3 regions of the Limosilactobacillus agrestimuris genome follow, and region 3 is predicted to be linked to each of the others. Evidence: predicted binding sites of a transcription regulator. Region 3 holds the regulator's gene; each other region holds the start of a gene.

Region 1 (6,959 bases), on a different contig from region 3:
AATGGGCAGATGGTAATCCTGAACTAACAAAGGCAATTCGGTTATTTCCGCACCATATTAAAGGAGAAGGTCATTTCATTTCTAAGTTCCGTTATGGAAGTGCACCAGTAGTGGATAGTTCAAAGAAAAAAGGACGGAAAAAGAAGAGACAGCAAAATAAGTATGGCCTAAGTAGGGAACAACAACAATTGTTTAATGATTTTCGGCAAATGGTAATTCCAGATTACAAGGCAAATAAACTGATCTTGTTTGGAGAGCAACTTTATGATTTGCCAGCAGGGATTAGTGAAATTGATGACCTGAATATTCTTCGTCCAGGTTTGCATCTCGGAACATTTAAAAAACGACGATTTGAACCATCGTTGGCCCTAGCGCTTGCTTTGAAACCAGAGGATACCAGAAAATCTCTAGAAATAAGTAGAGAGCAGTGGCGTCAGTATGTTCATGGTGATACCTTTACAATTAAGGGGCAGTTACCTAATGGGTGGTACTTATTAATTTGTGATAACCATCCCTGTGGTTTTGGTAAGTTAGTTCAAGGAACAGTTAAGAACTTCTACCCAAAGGGATTACGGTTTTAGGGAGATGAAATAAAATGAAGGAAAAACAGGCATTTCATGTTAATGGTTACCTTGGCCTACTGGTGGCAATCCTTGGAGGCTTGGTTGGCTTCTGGCTGATATATAGTGGCTTTCGCTTAGGACACCTACTAACAATGATCGTTGGCATCATCTTAGTTATTCTTATTTTAATTTTGGCAAGTAGCTTAACCATTATTCAACCAAACGAAGCTAAGGCATTAACGTTCTTTGGTAATTATATAGGAACTATTCGTGATGCTGGTTTGTTTATGACGGTACCGTTTACTGATAAAGAACCCGTTTCTCTTCGGGTACGGAACTTTAATAGTCAAATCCTTAAGGTAAATGATTCTAAAGGGAACCCAGTTGAAATTGCAGCGGTAATAGTCTTTAAAGTAGTTGATACCGCTAAGGCACTGTTTTCGGTTGATGATTATGAACAATTTGTACAAATCCAAAGTGAATCAGCAATTCGTCATGTTGCCAGTGAATACCCATATGACACGTTTGAAAATGAAAACGCGTTAACTCTGCGGAGCAACCCAACCGAGGTCTCAGATCGGTTAGCAAGTGAGTTGCAGGAACGGCTAAACGTTGCTGGGGTTAAGATTATTGAAACCCGGTTGACTCACTTGGCTTATGCAACCGAAATTGCTAGTGCAATGCTGCAAAAACAGCAGTCATCTGCCATCCTTTCAGCAAGAAAAATTATTGTTGAGGGTGCTGTATCAATTACTGAGGATGCAATTGATCGCTTATCAAAAGAAGCAAATCTAGAGTTAACTGATGAACAGCGCCTTCAAATTATCAACAATATTATGGTGGCGATTATTAGTGAACGGGGAACCCAACCGGTAATTAATACCGGAACCCAACAGTAATCGGGGATAGAAAACACATGCTATATTTAACAATTTTAATGACCGAGCGGGTCGGCTTTGTTATTATTTGTGCCTTCCTTCTTGTTAATATTCCCGCATTTCGGCGGTGCTTGTTTGCCCAAACGATTACCGCAAAATTACAATTAGTGGTAATTTTCTCGCTTTTTGCGATTATGGCGAATATTACCGGGATTGAAATTGATCCAGCTAATGAATTACATAATAAGGTTATTCTAACTGCCGTATCGCATGATTATTCAGTAGTGAATGCGCGAATTCTTGCTGTTACGACAGCGGGAATTATTGGTGGCCCCTGGGTAGGGGGCTCTGTTGGTTTAATCGCTGGGCTCCACCGGGCATTTCAAGCCGGGTTTGCCAGTGAGGCTTGGTTCTATATTCCAAGTTCGACTTTAATTGGTCTCCTTTCAGGTTACCTATATAAGGATAAAAATAGTTCCTTTACTGTTATGACACCGTGGCGGAGCTTTATCGTTGGGTTATCAATGGAATCAATCCAGATGATTTTTGTTTTCCTCTTTAGTCCAACTGGTTGGCTCCTTGTTCGTTATATTGCAATTCCGATGATTTTGATTAGTTCTTTAGGGACGTCAATTTTTATTTCGATTATTACAATGTACCTTCGCCAAGAGGAGGAAACTCGGGCAACCCAAACTCACTCGGTTTTAAAATTAACCAATCAAACGTTGCCATATTTTAGAAATGGTCTTAACTTTAAATCAGCTCAGCAAGTTGTCCGCATTATTAAAAAGTACACAAATTTTGATGCAATTAGTATTACTGATCGCAATACAATTCTTGCTCATATCGGCGCAGGAAGCGATCACCATATTTCAGGAAAGACAATGGTAACAACCTTGTCCGAATCCGTTATTCAAAGCGGTCAGGTAAAGGTTGCAAGAAATGCAGAAGAAATAGGGTGTTCCCATATTGATTGTCCTTTACAGGCAGCGATTATTGTCCCACTCCGGGTTGCAGATGGTGTTGTTGGGACATTAAAGATGTATTACACGGATAGTTGGAAATTGACGCCAGTTGAGATTCAACTAGCAACTGGGTTAGGAGAAATTTTTGCTAACCAAATTGCTTTAGGAAATGCGGAAATGCAGGCAAAACTAGTTCGTGATGCTGAAATTAAATCACTCCAGGCACAAGTAAATCCCCATTTCTTCTTTAACGCCATTAATACAATTAGTGCATTAATGCGACGGGATAGTGAAAAGGCACGGCAGCTTCTTCTTCAGTTGAGTACGTATTTCCGCTCAAACCTTGTTGGTGCACGTGAGACACAGATAACATTAACGCAGGAGCGTCAACAAGTTAATGCTTACCTCAGTTTAGAAATGACCCGTTTTCCGAATAAATATGATGTTCAACTAAATAGCACCGTTAGTGATGATGTCTTATTACCGCCATTTACAATTCAAGTTTTAGTTGAGAATGCGTTAAAGCATGCTTTTGGAAAACGAAAAACAGGAAATCATGTAATTGTAAACATTAATAACCAAAATGACCGATTAATAATTACGGTCAAAGATAATGGTCAAGGAATTTCCCCTGACCTAATAAAGCGTCTTGGACACCAAGCCGTACCGTCTGAGCATGGTTCAGGAACTGCATTGCATAACTTGAATCAACGGTTAATTGGATTGTACGGAGAAGATAGTTGCCTTCGTTTTAAGAGTAGTGAGCAGGGAACAACTGTTATGATATCCATTCCATTTACTAAAAAGGGAGGACAAGTAAATGAAAGTCTTAATTGTGGATGATGAACCACTAGCGCGGGATGAACTGCATTATTTACTGGAGCAAAATGACCTAATTGATGAGATTAATGAAGCTGATGGAATAAATTCAGCTCGAGAAGAGGTTGAAAAGAATCGGCCTGATTTAATTTTTCTGGATATCCAATTAGATGATGGTAGTGGAATGGCTTTTGCTAAAAGACTAAAGAAGATGGATGATGGTCCTTACATTGTCTTCGCCACGGCATATGATCAATATGCTTTGGATGCTTTTGAGGCTGATGCGATTGATTATGTTTTAAAGCCGTTTGAACAGGAACGAATTGATGACGCGGTAAACCGGGTTGCTAAGTTATTGAATAATAACCAGTATAATAATGAAGTTACTCCTCAGCAGAAGAACCCCCGAATTTCGTTAACTAATGATGAACGAACAATTGTTATTCAAAAGCGAGATATTCTTTATGTTCAAGCGCAAAACGGAAAAGCGGTTGTTCATACTGAGAAACAAGAAATAATTAGTAAACAAACGTTAAACAGCATGATTAGCTTGCTAGATCCAAACAGGTTTATTCGGGTTCATCGTGGCTTTGTTGTTAACCTTAATAAGGTACACGAATTACAGCCAAGCTTTAACCATACTTATGAGTTAACTCTTGATGATGGAAGTAAAATTCCTGTAAGTCGGTCATTTGTTTCCGCAACGAAGCAAGCATTAGGAGTAAAGTGAAGTTAGATTACTAAAAAGGAAGAAGATCGTGATAATAATTACATGGTCTTCTTTCTTTTTTAATTGTTAAACCGAAAAATAAAAATCAATATTCGATCAATAGTGTACAAGTATATTTAAGGGGAATTAACAGTAATTATATTGATATACCAGCATTTGATAAGAATGATTTTAATAGAAGTAATTATATGTTTTTTGAAATTGTAAATAGGTTAACAAGCTTTAAAGGCATTTCATCCCTTATCTAGGGCATTTCATCTTAAAATATGGCTATTTAAGTGTGAAAACGAACACAAATCGTAAAAAAAAGTGTAAATTAAATAACTGAAGAGGCGCTTTAGAACAGCGCCGAACAAAATTTATTTTTATTTCTGTGGGAGGGAATAAGTTATGGAAAAGGACAAACAACCTAAGGATTCCAACATTTATGTTCAAATGGGAATCTTTGCTGCTATTTTATTTGTTTCTCAATTGATCTCTGATCTTTTTCCAAAGAGCTTTGTTGTACCAACTCCTTTAATTGGTATGGTATTGCTTTACATTCTGTTGGCATGTCACATTGTTAAGCTTCACCAAGTTGCTAAGTTTGGTGACTTTATGATCGGACTAATTGCATTCCTGTTCGTTCCATCAGGTATTCAATTAGCTGCTCACCTTGACATCATGAAGAAGGAAGGACTTCAAGATGTTATCGTAATCATTATTGCTACGATTATCATTCTTGTTGTTATTGCCTACGTTGGTGCCCTTGTTATGAGCATTCACCACAAGATCACTGGTACTAAAGAAGACTAGGGAGGCACAATAATTATGGCTAATACGATTGTTACAAATCTAGCATTACCATTTACTGGTATCTTCATTTCATTAATTGTTTACCTAATTGGTATGTGGTTAACAAAGATTAGTAATGGATTCTTCCTTTTTAACCCATTACTTGTTGGTATGGTGCTTGGTATCGTTGTCTTAGCAATTTGGGCTAAGGGTACTGGTTCTACTACTGCTGCTGTTTACAAGAAGTTCTACCTTCCTGGTGGTAACATGATTTTCTGGTTCTTGAACCCAGCTACTATGGCCTTTGCTATTCCAGTTTACCGTGTTAACAACATTTTCAAGAAGTACTGGTTCGATATCATCGTAATCTGCTTCGTTGGTGGATTTATTTCATTGTTCCTTATCAACCTTGTATGTAAGTTGTTCGGTCTTTCCGCTGCTTCAACTGCATCAATGTTGCCACAAGCCGCAACTACTGCTGTTGCCATGCCAATCGCTGCTGGTGTACATGGTGTTCCAGCCGTTACTGCGATGGCATGTATCCTTAACGCCGTTGTTATTTACGCATTGGCCGAATTCCTTATTAAGGTTCTTGGCTTGAAGAAGATTTCTGCGGTTGCTACTGGTTTAGGTTTAGGTTCTGCAGGGCACACCGTTGGTTCTGTTAAGGCTCTTTCTCTTGGTGAAGTTCAAGGTGCTATGGCCGGTGTTTCTGTTTTGATTATTTCATTGGCTATGGATATCTTAGTACCAATCTACGCTCACTTATTCATGTAATTTAATTAATCGTTAAGGAGAAACTGAATTATGTCAAAAAATCATCAAAAAGTTGTTCTTGTTGGTGACGGACAAGTTGGTTCAGCTTACGCCTATGCATTAGTTCAACAAGGCTTGGCTGAAGAATTAGCAATTGTTAACCTGTCAAAGGAACATGCAGAAGGTGACGCCCTCGATTTAGAAGACGCAACTGTTTTTACTGCTCCTAAACAAGTTTACCAGGCTGATTATGATGCCTGTGCAGATGCTGACCTAGTTGTAATCTGTGCTGGTGCTGCTCAAAAGCCAGGCGAAACCCGTCTTGACTTAGTTGGGAAGAACCTCAAGATTATGGAGCAAATTACGAAGAGTATTATGGCTACTGGTTTTGATGGCATTCTCTTGTTAGCTACCAATCCAGTTGATATTTTGACCTACGCGGTACAAAAGATTTCTGGATTACCTACTAGTCGTGTTATTTCATCTGGTACTTCACTTGATTCAGCACGTCTTCGGATTGCTTTGGCTAAAAAGCTTGACGTTAGTCCGTTAGATATTAGTGCTAATGTTATGGCTGAACACGGTGATTCAGAATTTGCTGCATATTCCAGTGCAACTGTCGGTGGCAAGCCTCTTCTTCAAATTTGTGAAGAAAAGGGTATCAGTAATGATGAATTGCTAAAGATTGAAGATGATGTACGTCATAAGGCTTACGAAATCATCAACCGTAAAGGCTTTACTGCATATGGTGTTGCAACTTGCTTAATGAGAATTACACGTGCAATTCTCCGGGATGAAAATGCTGTATTACCTGTTGGTGCTTATATCGATGGTGAATATGGTATTAAGGATAATTATCTAGGAACTCCAGCTGTAATTAATGCATCTGGTATTTCAAAGGTAATCGAAGTTCCGTTGAATGAACGGGAGAGTGAAGCGATGGCTAAGTCATCTGAGGCTCTAAAGAAAGTTGTTACTGATGGTATGACTAAAGTTGGTTTAGTTAACTATTTAATCAAGTAGTAATATAAAAAGATGTGATGAATTTTCATCGCATCTTTTTCTTTTGGGTATACACTAAATCCTGTTGATAGGTTATCTTTATGATAGCCTGTTAACGGGATTTTTGAATACAAAAAAGGACATAGTCCTTGTATTCAAAAATCTGCGACCAAACATATTATTAGAAATAAGGTGTATGACTATGTCCCTATTAGATAATAGTATTAAATTTTGTCTCGATATAAAAGAGCAAAACATTATTTTTACTGGTTTTCATCATGAAAATCAACAAAAGATTTACGAAGCAGAGTTAATTAACCCGCTTGCCCTCATTGTGGATCAATCAATATTTGTCATAATGGTCATTATCGTTCAAAAGTGCATTACATTAGTGCCGACTCTAGTCGCCCCGTCATTATTGATTTACATAAACAACGCGTCATCTGTCGTGATTGTCATCAAAATTCCATGG
Region 2 (6,959 bases), on a different contig from region 3:
TCAAAATATTAGAAGCATCAATTGCTCCTTCAGCTCCTCCAGCACCAATCAAGGTATGTAATTCATCAATAAAGAGAATTACGTGGCCATCTTTTTGAATCTCATCAATAACCTTTTTTAGACGATCTTCAAATTCTCCTCGATACTTGGTCCCAGCAACTAACGAGCCCATATCAAGCATCATTAAACGTTTTCGCGCTAAATCTTCAGGAACTTCATTATTTGCCATCCGGCGAGCTAGCTCTTCCGCCACTGCGGTTTTCCCAACCCCCGGTTCACCGATCAGGACTGGGTTATTCTTTGTTCGTCGACTAAGAATTTGTTCCACCCGTCGCAACTCTTTATCACGACCGATTACAGGGTCAAGCTTACCATCCCTTGCCATTTGAGTCATATCTCGAGCAAGCTTATCAAGGGTTGGTGTTCCTGACTTTCTTGCCTGTCGTCTTTGTTGTTTCCCTAACCGTTGCCGTGCTTGAATATCAGAAATACCAAGGCGACGTAAGGTTACCTTACGAATCTGACGTGGTAAAACATCCAGGCTCATCAAGATTCTCGAAGAAAGGATCCCCTCATCCGAAATTAACGCAAGTAAGATATGTTCAGTACCGATCTTTAACGCATTTAACTGTTGTGCTTCCTGACCAGCTAACGCTAATACTTGTCGTGCCTTTGGTGAATACGGGAGATAATCGGCCGGTCCCATGTCATCCATAGTTCCGTAGCCAATCATTCTTTCAATCTCTTCTTGAATATCATCACTAGTAATGGAGAATTGCTCAAAAATCTTGCTAGCAATCCCCTCTTTCTCAATTGCCAATGCAAGTAATAAATGTTCAGTACCCACGGCTTGGTGTTTAAAGTATTTTGCTTGTTCATGGGCAAGTGCTAAAACGTGCTTAGCACTTGGTGTAAACATATTATCCATTAATTGCTTTCCACCTAGCTCTCATACCGTAAACGATTCAGCATTGAAATTAAAATTCTCGCTCTCAAACGAGATTCAACATTACAATCATTCACATTTAGTGTTTGCTTTGATAAGGCAACTAACATTAAGTCCCCCTCTCGCCTCGTCAATACTTTCTCATCATAAAGCGTTCGAATAATATCATAAGCATCACGCTCACTAATCGAATCGCCAATTGCTTGGATCAGTGAGTTTAACACATCAACATTATCAAGTAAATTAACCCGCTCGATCCGAATATAACCACCGCCACCACGCTTACTTTGAACTAGGTAACCGTGTTGAATGGTAAATCGTGTCTTGATTACGTAGTTAATCTGTGATGGAACAACGTCAAAATGATTAGCAATTTCTGATCGGCGGATTTCAATCTGAGATGACTCTCCAAGGATTTGCTTCAAATACTCCTCAATAATATCTGAAATACTCTTTTCTTCCATTAACATCACCTCCAAATTTTATTTGACTAATCTTGACCAAATTTTACCACAATATTAAATTGGGAACCAGAAAACAGTCCCAATAATATGGAATGTAATTTAAACCAGAAAAAGAGACTGGTGGCTCTCCAGTCTCTTTTATTTCAAAAAGGGGATAATTTAGATTAATCTTCTAGGCTGAAATCAACAACGTTCCGACCAACAACCTTGTTATCCTTTAATTCTTGGATCATGTCATTGATTTCACTAAGCTTCCGTGTCTTAACAATTGGGTGAACCTTACCTTCAGCACCAAATTGGAAACATTCAGCTAAGTCTTGACGAGTACCTACTAATGAACCAGCAACGATAATTCCATCAAGAACTGTCTTAGCAATGTTAAGTTTCATGTCACCTTGTGGAAGAGCAACGGCAACTAACTTACCATCTGGACGAAGTGAATCAACCGCTTGGTCAAATGCTGAAGCAGAAACAGCAGTTACAACAGCGGCGTGAACACCACCAACTTTTTCTTGGATTTGCTTATCAACGTCACCATCATGACGGTTAATAAGAATTTCTGCACCATTTTCCTTAGCAGCTTCAAGCTTGTCGGGATTACCGTCAACAGCAATAACGTGAGCACCGAAGACGTTGTGAGCAAATTGAATTCCCAAGTTACCAAGACCACCAGCACCAACAATTGATACCCATTGACCTGGCTTAATGTCAGCAACCTTTAATGCCTTGTACATAGTAACACCAGCACAGGTTAATGAGGTAGCTTCAACAGGATCAAGGCCTTCGGGAACCTTAACAGCGTAGTCAGCAGGAACAATGCATTGTTCTGCCATTGCACCATCAGCAGTGTAACCAGCATTCAAAACGTTCCGGCAAAGTGTTTCACGACCAGTAAGGCAGTATTCACAGTGTCCACAGCCCTTAAAGAACCAAGCAATAGATACCCGGTCCCCAACTTTTAAGGAAGTAACGCCAGGAGCAACTTTAGATACACGACCAACACCTTCATGACCGATAATCCGACCTGGCTTCTTACCAAAGTCACCAGCGGCAACGTGTAAGTCGGTGTGACAAAGGCCACAGTATTCCATGTCAACTAAAGCTTCACCCGGCTTAAGATCACGAAGTTTAACATCCTTAACAGTAACGTAACCATCTACTGGATCATTAATAACAGCAGCTTTCATAATCTAAAATCTCCTTTGGACTTGTTATTTATTACACAAGCTATAATACCAAATTAGTTTTGCTTTTTAAAGCGCTTTTGTGAATAAATAAACAGAAATTTTTCAGACCAATATTTCTTTATTTGCCTACTATTTTACTTAATGTAATTATAACCAGATAATACCAATGTGATTAAATTAGCAAATAAATTCTAATATATAGTCTTATTTTGTTAACCTCTATGTTCACTTAGGAAGTCGCCTTAAAATTTCAACTAATGACCGCTTTCAATTAAAATGTAAAAAGTGCCCCACCCTAATTATGAAGATGGAACACTTTTAAGAATTAAATTACCTATTGATACTAAAGTTATTACTAATAAAGTAATAACAAAGTAGAGAATAAATAAAAAGCCTAATGTATTGGCTTATTAAATACACCAGACTTTTTTATTATCGGAATTACAAGATTTGAACAAATGGTACACAAGTAACTAGTTTCTTCCTATTATATTAGGATTTCATTTGTGAAATTTGAGTCTTGGTACAGAAAATATACAGAATACTTCTGTCCGGCAGAAAATGTGGCTATCGTTATTCGGTAGCCATTTTTTAATAAAAAAGAGCGCTTATTAGGCGCCCACAACCGGTTCGGTTTAAGTAACGAACTGAAACCATTTTGCACACCGGCATCATAATTCTAACACTTATATTATAATATGCTTTTTCTATGATACAATGTTTAAGCACATTGTTAGGCGTAACGAACCTACAAATGCGTGCATGTTGGAAGGTGTCCCAATTGCATTGTTGGTGCATCATAATTCTAATCGTGCCGAATAGACTCGTTAAGTAACTGCTACATTCTGTAAAGGCTCTCAAACGCCTAATTGAGGGAATTCTTGGTTAAACTCCAAGTCATTTCTGAAAACAATCGTAAGAGTTGCTATTTCAGCGGTAGTATTTGCTATTGCTGTTTTTTTATTGTCCTTGGATAAAAGTAACTATATCCTCGTAATACATCACTCACCGGGATTATTTTATTACCAGCTTTATCTATCCACAAAGTAATACCCATAAAAATCTCATATGCTTTTCTACCGGCACACAATACAAACGGCTACATTCCCCGAAAAGCACTTAATTATCGCACGCCATTAGAAGTATTCTTAAGTCAAATCTCTAAGGAACAATTTTCAGTTTTTTCTAATTTAAATTGACATTGCAGGTTTCAAAATAATTTTTTATTCGGAAAAATATATTTTACTTAGCATAACTACCCATAGTGCTAGTTCGTAATAAAACTCATTATCCGTAAATTGTAGACCAAAATTATCATTTCCAACCGAGTCTGAAAACCAGATAAAGTACGAGTTGTGTTTTCTTCAACGTTGTATTGCTTCAATTTTGAAAAGCAACTCTCGGTCTGGCGTCGTAGCTTTTTAAGGTGACGACTATTGTGTTATGCTACACCCTTTTAAGATACTGATAAAAATTAGTATAAATTATAGGATTCGAACCTCCGATCTTTTCTTTATGAGGGAGATGCTCTACCAGCTAAGCTATGCTGGAATAACTCAACGGATAATCATACCTGTCAAGCTAACTCATAATAATTTTTAGCTATCTTTTTACCAGGCTTAACCATAATTGATGACAAAGATAGACAGACAAGTATGAAAGAAGCCACGTTAATAACCAAGTTATAAACACGGTCAGGTAAGGAGTAGCTTTAAGCGTTAGCCGCATGCCACCTGTATACCATAATATTCGATCCCAAAAAACATTCGCTAAAAAGGCGCGATAGGCATAAAAAGCCAGGTAATGAATTATTTTAAGGCAGCGTTGCATTCGATAGACTTTTTGAACAATACAAATAAGATAGATCAGGATGATAACTGCTAACGCATAGATTGCCATTGAGGGTCGATAGTAAGTATCATCCAGTAAATCCGTTAAATGATGAGCTGAAATAAAAATATATCTTGTCCAGGCATACATTAAAAGATAAAAACCAATAACAAGCCACCAATAATGAAATAGTAAACTTTGAATTTGATGATGGAAATTCCATGCAAGGCCACCATAAAAGCCAAAAATCAAAAAGCTCAAAAAACACCGATCGAGAAGATACCAATTACTATTCTCTTTGCCACTAAAATTGAAGCAGTCATAAAAAACAAGCCAGCTAAAGTATACTATTCCAATTCCAATAACTGTTCCCCCTAGCCGGCAAAGATTATTACCAACATAGACAGTTACTGACTTAATTATCGGCATAATTATTAAAAACTGCAACATCATAACGCTATACCAGAGATGCGGCGCTGCATTCCCTGTGATAAACTGCCAAAAAAAGGAAGCCAGGTTATAATAATGACCATGTTGCTGCAAATTAGGCATTATTAGCAAATATACTAACGTCCAAATAATAGTTGGTACGAAATTATTAGCCCATTGATCTTTACAATACACCTGAAGATTCAAATCTTTTCGATTACCGCTTTGCCGAATAACCGTAAATACAATCCCAAAAATAAACGCTGGCGATGTAAACTTAACAAAATTGTAAAAAGAAGCAAAAACTTTTAACTGTTCAATACTAAGATTGGTCTTAACAGCCATACTAATAATCGGTTGAAACATTACCATTCCATTAGCAATAACTTTTAAGTAGTCTCCTATATCGGCAGCCCACCAACCTTTATCCGTTACTTCGACTTGATTTGGTATCTCTTTCATTATTAATCCTTATAATCTAATTTTACCTACTTTTTATAAATAATAAATAATTTAGCTAAGATTGTCCACCGTTAAGCAGTAAGCAGGCAATAACAGTACGTATTGAAAAATCAGGGCCATGAGCTACCGAAAGTGGTAATTAAAATAACAAAGCCTATTATAACAACCATTATTAACGGTTATTACAATAGGCTTACTCAATAGTCGGAATTACAAGATTTGAACTTGCGACCTCTGCGTCCCGAACGCAGCGCTCTACCAAACTGAGCTAAATTCCGAAAAGAAAAAGCGTAGCAACACTATTCAGTGTGCCACGCTTTTTTAGTAGTGCACCCAGAAGGAGTCGAACCTTCAACCTTCTGATTCGTAGTCAGACACTCTATCCAATTGCGCTATGGGTGCATAAGAGCGGAAGACGGGATTCGAACCCGCGACCCCCACCATGGCAAGGTGATGTTCTACCACTGAACTACTTCCGCATAACTGTTCTGCAACAATAATTAATATATCACGTGTCACAGACCGATGTCAATACTTTTTTGAAATAAATTTTTATTCCAAATGCGGATGAAGGGACTTGAACCCTTACATCTAAAAGATACAAGATCCTAAATCTTGCGCGTCTGCCAATTCCGCCACATCCGCATATGGAGGATACAGGGCTCGAACCTGTGACCTCCTGCTTGTAAGGCAGATGCTCTCCCAACTGAGCTAATCCTCCGAAAAATGATATATTCATAATGGAACTTTATTAATATATCATCATCTAAAATTAATGTCAACAATTATTTTAAACCAAGTTCAATTAATTTCTGATCAATCATTTTTAACACTTGTTTTGCCGCTTCTGGATCTTCAACAAAGTCATATTTATCCCCATCAATTAACATTTTAGGACTGGCATCATACTGATTATACCAGTCACGATAACGCTCATTAAGGTTCTTGTAGTAATTATAAAGAGATGGATCATTTGAAATTTGTTCATATGACCGACCACGTTTTTTAATCCGTTCAAGCATCGTATCAAACGAAACTTGAATCGTGATTAAAAGGTTAGGCGCTTTTTGATGTGGTTGTTCAGGCAATTCTTCCATCATGTTATGTAGTAATGATGAGTAAATATCAGATTCAGTTTCAGTTGCCCGTCCCATATCAGCGTTCAGTTTAAACAATAACGCATCTTCAAAGATTGAACGATCAAGGACATTTAAATCATTTCCAAATGATTCTTTAATCTCATCTAATCGCCGATTCAAGAAGTAAATTTGTAATAAAAAGCCATACTTTTTAGGATCCTTATAGAAAAGTGGCAAAATCTTATTGTCATCAACTGATTCATAAAATGCTTGGCTATTTAAATGATCTGCAAGTAATCCGGTTAAGCTTGTCTTTCCGGCACCTATCGTCCCTGCAAGTGCAATCATTGAATTTTTATCCCCCTTTGTTTGTTAAAAGCAACTTAACCATTCTACCATTGAACAAGGGAAAAAAGAAGAGACTGAATTGGTGTTTAGTTCTCTTTTTATTGTTCTTTTCATATTACAAAAAAGATCCTGAAGTACCAATTTTGATAGTACCAAGGATCTCTTATATAGAATAAAATTTTACTAATTATCTTCTGGCTCGTACTTTTCACCC
Region 3 (6,959 bases):
TCATAGTCTTATTTATTTTTACTTCCTAATTTGACCGTTACCAGTGATTTCGTACTTAATAGTTGTTAATTGACTTAATCCCATAGGTCCACGAGCATGGAGCTTTTGGGTACTAATTCCAATTTCGGCACCAAAGCCAAACATTCCGCCATCGGTAAAACGGGTAGAAGCATTGACGTAAACACAGGCTGAGTCGATTTGTTCTTGGAATTGCCGACTCCGTTCTAGATTATCAGTAATGATCGTTTCGGAGTGGTGGGTACTGTGATCATTAATATGGGTAATTGCTTCGTCAAGACTATCGACAACTTTAACTGCCATGATGAGATCGTTGTATTCGGTATCCCAGTCCTCTTTTGTAGCTGGGTTAATTTCTGGAACGATTTGACATGCAGCTTCATCGCCACGGAGCTGGACACCGTGTTCAATTAATGCCTTTGCGATTACGGGAAGAAAGGTTGGCGCTACTTGACGGTGGATGAGGAGCTTTTCTGCTGCGTTGCAGACAGATGGCCGCTGAACTTTGGCATTCACGGTAATGGCAGTTGCCATATCAAGCTTGGCATCACGATCAACATAAACGTGGCAGTTACCAGCACCGGTTTCAATTACTGGAACAGTAGCAGTCTTAACAACCCGTTGAATTAGGCCACGACCACCACGAGGGATCAGGACGTCAATATACCCGGTTAAATTCATCATTTCTTGGGCACTTTCATGGCTTGGATCTGAAACCATTTGAACAGCGTCTGCAGGAAGATCGATTTGGGCAAGAGCGTCACGAAGGATCTTAGCGATCGCTAAGTTGGTTTGAAGGGCCTCTTTACCTCCACGAAGGATTACTGCATTGCCACTCTTAAAAGTTAATCCGGTAGCGTCAGCAGTAACGTTTGGCCGAGCCTCAAAGATAATTCCGATAACGCCAAGGGGAACCCGTCGTTGGATGATTTGCAGGCCATCAGCGTTGATCCACCCACGATCAATCTCAGCAGTTGGGTCGGGAAGTTGGGCGATTGAACGAAGACCATTTGCCATATCGATAATTCGCTGTTCATTTAACATTAAGCGGTCAAGAAATTTTTTTGGCATTTCATTAGCGTTGGCTAAGTCTTGCTTGTTTGCTGCAAGGATTACCTGTTGGTTAGCGATTAATGCATCAGCCATAGAAACCAATCCCTTATTTTTAGTTGCGGTATCAAGGGATGCTAATTTACGGGCAGCTGCTTTAGCTTGTTTACCAATTTGAGTAAGTGTTGTCATAATGTTCCTCCTTCATTATTGTTGGTGATTCTAGGCAACATAGTCGAAATGAGCTCACCAGGGACTTGCTAGAGCTAGCAACCTCTTTCCTAGGCGCGGGACGCCTTCGTCAGGAGAAATTGCTAGCCTTCCGCAAGTCCTCTGCTGGCTCGCACTCTATTTTCCGAACCTCGTTCCTATTTTGTGGCCATCGAGGATTTGGAAGATGATTTTGGGATCTTGGCCGTTACAAAGAATCATGTTTTGGTTAGCTTCCATGATGGTAGCGGCGGCACGGAGTTTGGTAACCATTCCCCCGGTACCAAATTGGGTACTAGTACCACTGGCGGCTTTTCCGAGTTCGGGTGTCATTTCTTTAACGTGACGGATAGGCTGGGCATCGGCAAATTTGTGAGGATCCCGATCGTAAAAGGCATCGATATCGGAAAGAACGATTAAAAGGTCTGCCTTAATCTTAGTGGCAACCTGTGCAGAAAGTTCGTCATTATCGCTAAATGTTGTGTGATGATCCAGCTCATCAACGGAAACGGGGTCGTTTTCATTAATGATCGGGACAACTGAATCACCGAGTAGGGTTTCAATTGTATTGAGGGTATGTTGGCGGCTAACAGGGTATTCCAGCACATCACGAGTTAACAGGATTTGTGCAACCTTAGTTTGGTAATCCAAGAAACGTTGGGAATAAATCCGCATGAGTTCAGTTTGACCAATTGAAGCGAGTGCTTGTTGTTGAGCAATTTCTGCTGGACGCTTTGTCAGACCAAGACTAGCAAGACCGACACCAATCGCACCGGAAGACACTAGGACCATTTCATATCCCTGGTGATTTAATGTTGCAAGGGTATAAGCAAGGCGATCAATTGTCCGCAGGTTAACCTGGCCATTGGGGTAGATAAGACTACTCGTCCCGACCTTAACAACGATTCGCTGATGTTGACTTCCCATTTTAACCATCCCTTCTAGACAAAAAGCATGCCTAAGTCGAGGCACCAGTTACGGCGTTACCATCCTCGTTCAAAGACATGCTTTACTCTTTTACAAAATATTATTTACATGTTATTTAAATAATGATTAGGATTCGGAACTTTGTTGGTGGCTTACAGCTGGTGACCACCATTCTCTTGACTGTCCTACTTGGATCATTTGTTTGAAGTTTACTTTTTTCTCAATTAAAAGTCAACTGTTTTCTTGATCGAACTTTTCCAGTTCTTCCGCGGCACTTGTCCATTCTAATTCGACATCTTCAGATTGAGCGGTGAACTCATCTAGTTGTTTTTGTAGATCCGAAAGCTTGCCGATATCAGTAGCAATTTCTGGTTGACTCATCTGTTCTTTGATCGCTTCTTGTTTTTCTTCCAAGGCGGTCATTTTTTCTTCCAGTTTATCAACCTGTCGTTGGAGTTTACGCCGAGCACGCTGCGTTTCCTTGCTTTGCTGGTAAGATTGTTGGGCACTCGATTTCTTAGGCTTGGATGTTGAAGCCTGAATTTCAACCTGATTAGCATTAGCAGCTTTTTCCTTATTCACGGCTTCAAGGTAGTCATCATAGTTTCCTTCATAATGCTTAATCCCAGTAGCACTCATGTCGAGAACATCAGTGGCAACTTGGTTAATGAAATACCGGTCGTGGGAGATAAAAAGCACCGTTCCGGTAAACTCATTGATCGCGTTCTCCAAGACTTCTCGACTATCAATATCCAAGTGGTTTGTAGGTTCATCAAGAATCAAAAAGTTAATCGGCTTGAAGGAGAGCTTGGTTAATTCAAGCCGGGCTTTTTCACCACCAGAAAGATCATGAACTAACTTGTAAACATCGTCACCAACAAAGAGAAAACTTCCTAGGAGGGAGCGGATATCTTTTTCTGGGATGTTCGGGTGATCGTCCCAGACTTCGTTTAAGACTGATTTTTCAGGATGAAGTTGTTGCTGTTCCTGATCATAGTAACCGATCTGAAGGTTAGCACCCAACTTGATATTGCCACTAACTAATGGGATCCGGTCAAGAATTGATTTCAATAGGGTTGACTTTCCAATTCCGTTAGGGCCAATGATCCCAATTCGTTGGGGTTTACGCACCGTGAACGATAATGGGCCAGCAAGTTTTTGGTCATTGTAACCAACGACAGCTTGCTCAACATCAAGGACTTCGTTTCCGCTATCCTTTTCGCTGTGAAAATGGAAGTGGATGGACTTATCATCGGTTTCTGGCCGTTCAAGCCGTTCCATCTTTTCTAATTGTTTTCGCCGCGCTTGGGCTCGTTTAGTGGTTGAAGCACGGACGATATTCCGGTTAACAAAGTCCTCAAGCTTACTGATCTTCTTTTGCTGTTGTTCATAATGTTTCCATTCAGCAGTTAACCATTCTTGCTTATGCTCCATAAACTGGGTGTAGTTTCCGGTATAGTGACGAAGGGTGTGATTATCAAGATCGTAAATATCGGAAACCACCCTATCAAGGAAGTACCGGTCGTGGGAAACGACAAGGAGGGCACCTTGGTAACTCTTAAGGTAGTCTTCGAGCCACGCAAGGACGTTCATGTCCAGGTGGTTTGTCGGTTCATCAAGAATTAGTAGATCCGGGGATTGAAGAAGGATCTTTGCCAATGCTAGTTTAGTTTTTTGTCCACCAGAAAGTGAATTAATAGCGGTTTGATAATCTTCTTCTTCAAAACCAAAGCCCTTGAGGATCCCCCGCATTCGGGACTCATATTCGTAGCCCCCACGCTTTTTAAAGTCGGCCTGGAGCTGTGAATACTTTTCCGTCGTTAGCTGAAAGTCCTTTGTAGAGGGATCAAGTGAGGCTAGCTGGTCTTCTAATTGGTGGATTTGCTTTTCCATCTTGTGGAGGGGAGCAAACACCAGATCAAGCTCAGCCCAAATCGTGCTTTGACTATCCAGACCTTGATCCTGGGCTAAGTAACCGATAGTAAGATCCTTGCTTTTAGCAATTGTTCCTTCGTCCGGACTAGTTATTCCTGCGATCATTTTTAACAGGGTCGTTTTCCCGGCCCCATTTCGACCAACAAGGGCAGTTCGCCCGTGTTCTTGAATTTGTAAGTTGACGTCGTGAAAAAGGACGTCAGCGCCAAAGCGACGCATGACATTATTGGCTTGCAAAAGAATCATTTTTTTGTTTACCTCGTTCTTAAAAATTATACTCTTCTATTATACGCTGGTTAATCCTGATTTCACAAAGGTCAAGAGATAGATAACGTTCAGCACCGCTCAAACGAAAAAAGTTTTAAAAAGAATTTTGTTTAAGTGTTCACAATTAAAGAGTTTATTGCTAGAATAATAGGAGAATTGAATTTCACAAGCTGACAAAATTGAGCCAAGAATATAAGCTCACTAATGTTAAATAAAACTAAAATTGCAGGAGGAATAGTAGAAAATGGCTACTAAGAAAATCCCTAAGGCAACGGCAAAGCGATTACCAATTTATTACCGTTACCTTAGTGTATTATTAAGTGCAAATAAGCGGCGTGTTTCATCAACTGAACTTTCTGAAGCAGTTCAGGTTGACTCTGCCACAATTCGTCGTGACTTTTCATACTTTGGTGAATTGGGGAAGCGGGGTTACGGTTATGATGTTGAAAGCCTGCTGAACTTCTTTAAGGGAATTTTGAACCAGGATACTCTAACTAATGTTGCCCTTGTTGGGGTTGGTTCATTAGGAAGTGCCCTCCTTAATTACAACTTCCACCAAGATACTAACTTGCGGATTAGTGCAGCATTTGATACTAAGCCTGAATTAGCTAACACCGTTAAGAGCGGGATTCCAATCTATCCAGCTAGTGAAATGCAAAAGCAGATTAAGGAACAACAAATTGATGCCGTAATCCTTACTGTTCCAAGTTCAACTTCCCAAAAGGTTGCGGATCAGTTAGTTAGCGTTGGCGTTAAGGGAATTTTGAACTTTACTCCGGTTCGTCTTTCTGTTCCGAAGAATGTTCAAGTTCAGAACATTGATTTAACAAACGAACTCCAAACCCTGATCTACTTTATTAAGAACTACGCTGAAAACAATCAGGATAAAGAAGAAAAGTAAATTAAACTAATTTCCGCGATTAGACTTTATAAGTTCAGAGACTATTAGTAATAGTTTGAGGTCGAGAAAAAACATTTTGTTTTTTCTCGGCTTCTTTTTATTTATCCACTTACCAAACATATTTGTTGCAATCGGTCACAGAAATGTTATAGTAGAAAATGTAATTAGCACTTGGAATGTGAGAGTGCTAATTTTTAACTATGAGATTTATCAATTTGGAGGGATTAACGTGTTAAAACCATTAGGAGATCGTGTTCTTCTCAAAGCAGAAACAGAAGAAGAAAAGACTGTCGGTGGCATTGTTCTTGCTTCAAACGTTAAGGAAAAGCCAACAACCGGTAAGGTAATTGCTGTAGGTGCTGGTCGGACTTTAGATAATGGTGAGAAGCTTGCACCAGCTGTTAAGGAAGGCGATCGGGTCCTCTTTGATAAGTATGCTGGAAATGAAGTTGAATATGACGGTGAAAAGTACCTCGTTGTTCATGAAAAGGATCTTGTAGCTATCGTTGAATAGTTAACGAGACTTTGGTAATGATAGTATTGATTTTAAATTTGAGGTGAATAAAATATGGCAAAAGAAATTAAGTTTTCCGAAGACGCACGGAGTGCAATGCTTAGCGGTGTTGATAAGTTAGCTGATACAGTTAAGACCACTATGGGACCAAAGGGACGTAACGTTGTCCTTGAACAAAGCTATGGTAACCCAACCATTACTAACGATGGTGTTACAATCGCTAAGAGCATTGAATTGGAAAACCCATTCGAAAACATGGGTGCTAAGTTAGTTTCAGAAGTTGCTTCTAAGACTAATGACATTGCTGGTGACGGTACTACTACTGCTACTGTTTTGACCCAAGCAATTGTTAATGCCGGAATGAAGAACGTTACTTCTGGTGCTAACCCAGTTGGTATTCGTCGCGGGATTGATAAGGCCACTGAAGCTGCTGTTGAAGCATTAAAGAAGATGTCACACGAAGTTAAGACTAAGGATGACATTGCACAAATTGCTTCAATTTCAGCTGCTAACCCAGAAGTTGGTAAGTTGATTGCCGACGCAATGGAAAAGGTTGGTAACGATGGTGTTATTACTATCGAAGACTCCCGTGGTGTTGAAACCAGCGTTGACGTTGTTGAAGGGATGAGCTTCGATCGTGGTTACATGTCACAATACATGGTAACTGATAACGACAAGATGGAAGCTGACCTTGACAACCCATACATTTTGATTACTGATAAGAAGATTAGTAACATCCAAGACATTTTGCCATTACTTCAATCAGTTGTTCAAGAAGGCCGTTCACTCTTAATCATCGCTGATGACATTACTGGTGAAGCATTGCCAACTCTTGTTTTGAACAAGATTCGTGGTACCTTCAACGTTGTTGCTGTTAAGGCACCTGGCTTTGGTGACCGGCGGAAGGCTCAATTACAAGATATCGCTGTATTAACTGGTGGTACTGTAATTTCTGATGACTTAGGAATGAGCTTGAAGGACGCTACTGTTGATCAACTTGGCCAAGCTAACAAGGTAACGGTTACCAAGGATAACACCACCATTGTTGATGGTAAGGGATCCAAGGAAGCTATTGCTGAACGGGTTGACCAAATCAAGCAAGCTATCAGTAAGGCAACTTCTGACTTCGATAAGGAA

Evidence for each region. The regulator Rex, encoded in region 3, represses fermentation and respiration genes when NADH is low (regulators of the CRP and FNR family bind a similar motif). The targets are predictions, from matches to a motif close to TTGTGAANTANTTCACAA.
Region 1: the regulator Rex is predicted to act here: its motif matches at 4,157-4,174, upstream of NFR46_RS03265 (CidA/LrgA family protein).
Region 2: the regulator Rex is predicted to act here: its motif matches at 2,619-2,636, upstream of adhP (alcohol dehydrogenase AdhP).

The regions. Positions count from the first base shown of each region.
Region 1 covers NZ_CALPCW010000003.1:94,009-100,967, forward strand. Annotated here, with positions in the region: gene NFR46_RS03245 (RsmF rRNA methyltransferase first C-terminal domain-containing protein) at 1-581, shown strand, start outside; gene NFR46_RS03250 (SPFH domain-containing protein) at 596-1,462, shown strand; gene NFR46_RS03255 (sensor histidine kinase) at 1,480-3,249, shown strand; gene NFR46_RS03260 (LytR/AlgR family response regulator transcription factor) at 3,227-3,955, shown strand; gene NFR46_RS03265 (CidA/LrgA family protein) at 4,346-4,750, shown strand; gene NFR46_RS03270 (LrgB family protein) at 4,766-5,506, shown strand; gene NFR46_RS03275 (L-lactate dehydrogenase) at 5,537-6,508, shown strand; partial or broken gene NFR46_RS03280 (ISL3 family transposase) at 6,690-6,959, shown strand, end outside.
Region 2 covers NZ_CALPCW010000001.1:285,345-292,303, reverse strand. Annotated here, with positions in the region: gene NFR46_RS01390 (ATP-dependent Clp protease ATP-binding subunit) at 1-928, opposite strand, end outside; gene NFR46_RS01385 (CtsR family transcriptional regulator) at 943-1,410, opposite strand; gene adhP (alcohol dehydrogenase AdhP) at 1,575-2,597, opposite strand; partial or broken gene NFR46_RS09440 (IS982 family transposase) at 3,865-4,011, opposite strand; gene NFR46_RS01375 (acyltransferase family protein) at 4,200-5,318, opposite strand; tRNA gene NFR46_RS01370 (tRNA-Pro) at 5,523-5,596, opposite strand; tRNA gene NFR46_RS01365 (tRNA-Arg) at 5,647-5,720, opposite strand; tRNA gene NFR46_RS01360 (tRNA-Gly) at 5,726-5,797, opposite strand; tRNA gene NFR46_RS01355 (tRNA-Leu) at 5,881-5,963, opposite strand; tRNA gene NFR46_RS01350 (tRNA-Val) at 5,967-6,039, opposite strand; gene NFR46_RS01345 (deoxynucleoside kinase) at 6,104-6,745, opposite strand; gene NFR46_RS01340 (amino acid permease) at 6,929-6,959, opposite strand, start outside.
Region 3 covers NZ_CALPCW010000005.1:23,527-30,485, forward strand. Annotated here, with positions in the region: gene NFR46_RS04695 (glutamate-5-semialdehyde dehydrogenase) at 19-1,260, opposite strand; gene proB (glutamate 5-kinase) at 1,417-2,214, opposite strand; gene NFR46_RS04705 (ABC-F family ATP-binding cassette domain-containing protein) at 2,437-4,386, opposite strand; gene NFR46_RS04710 (redox-sensing transcriptional repressor Rex) at 4,652-5,308, shown strand; gene groES (co-chaperone GroES) at 5,538-5,822, shown strand; gene groL (chaperonin GroEL) at 5,877-6,959, shown strand, end outside.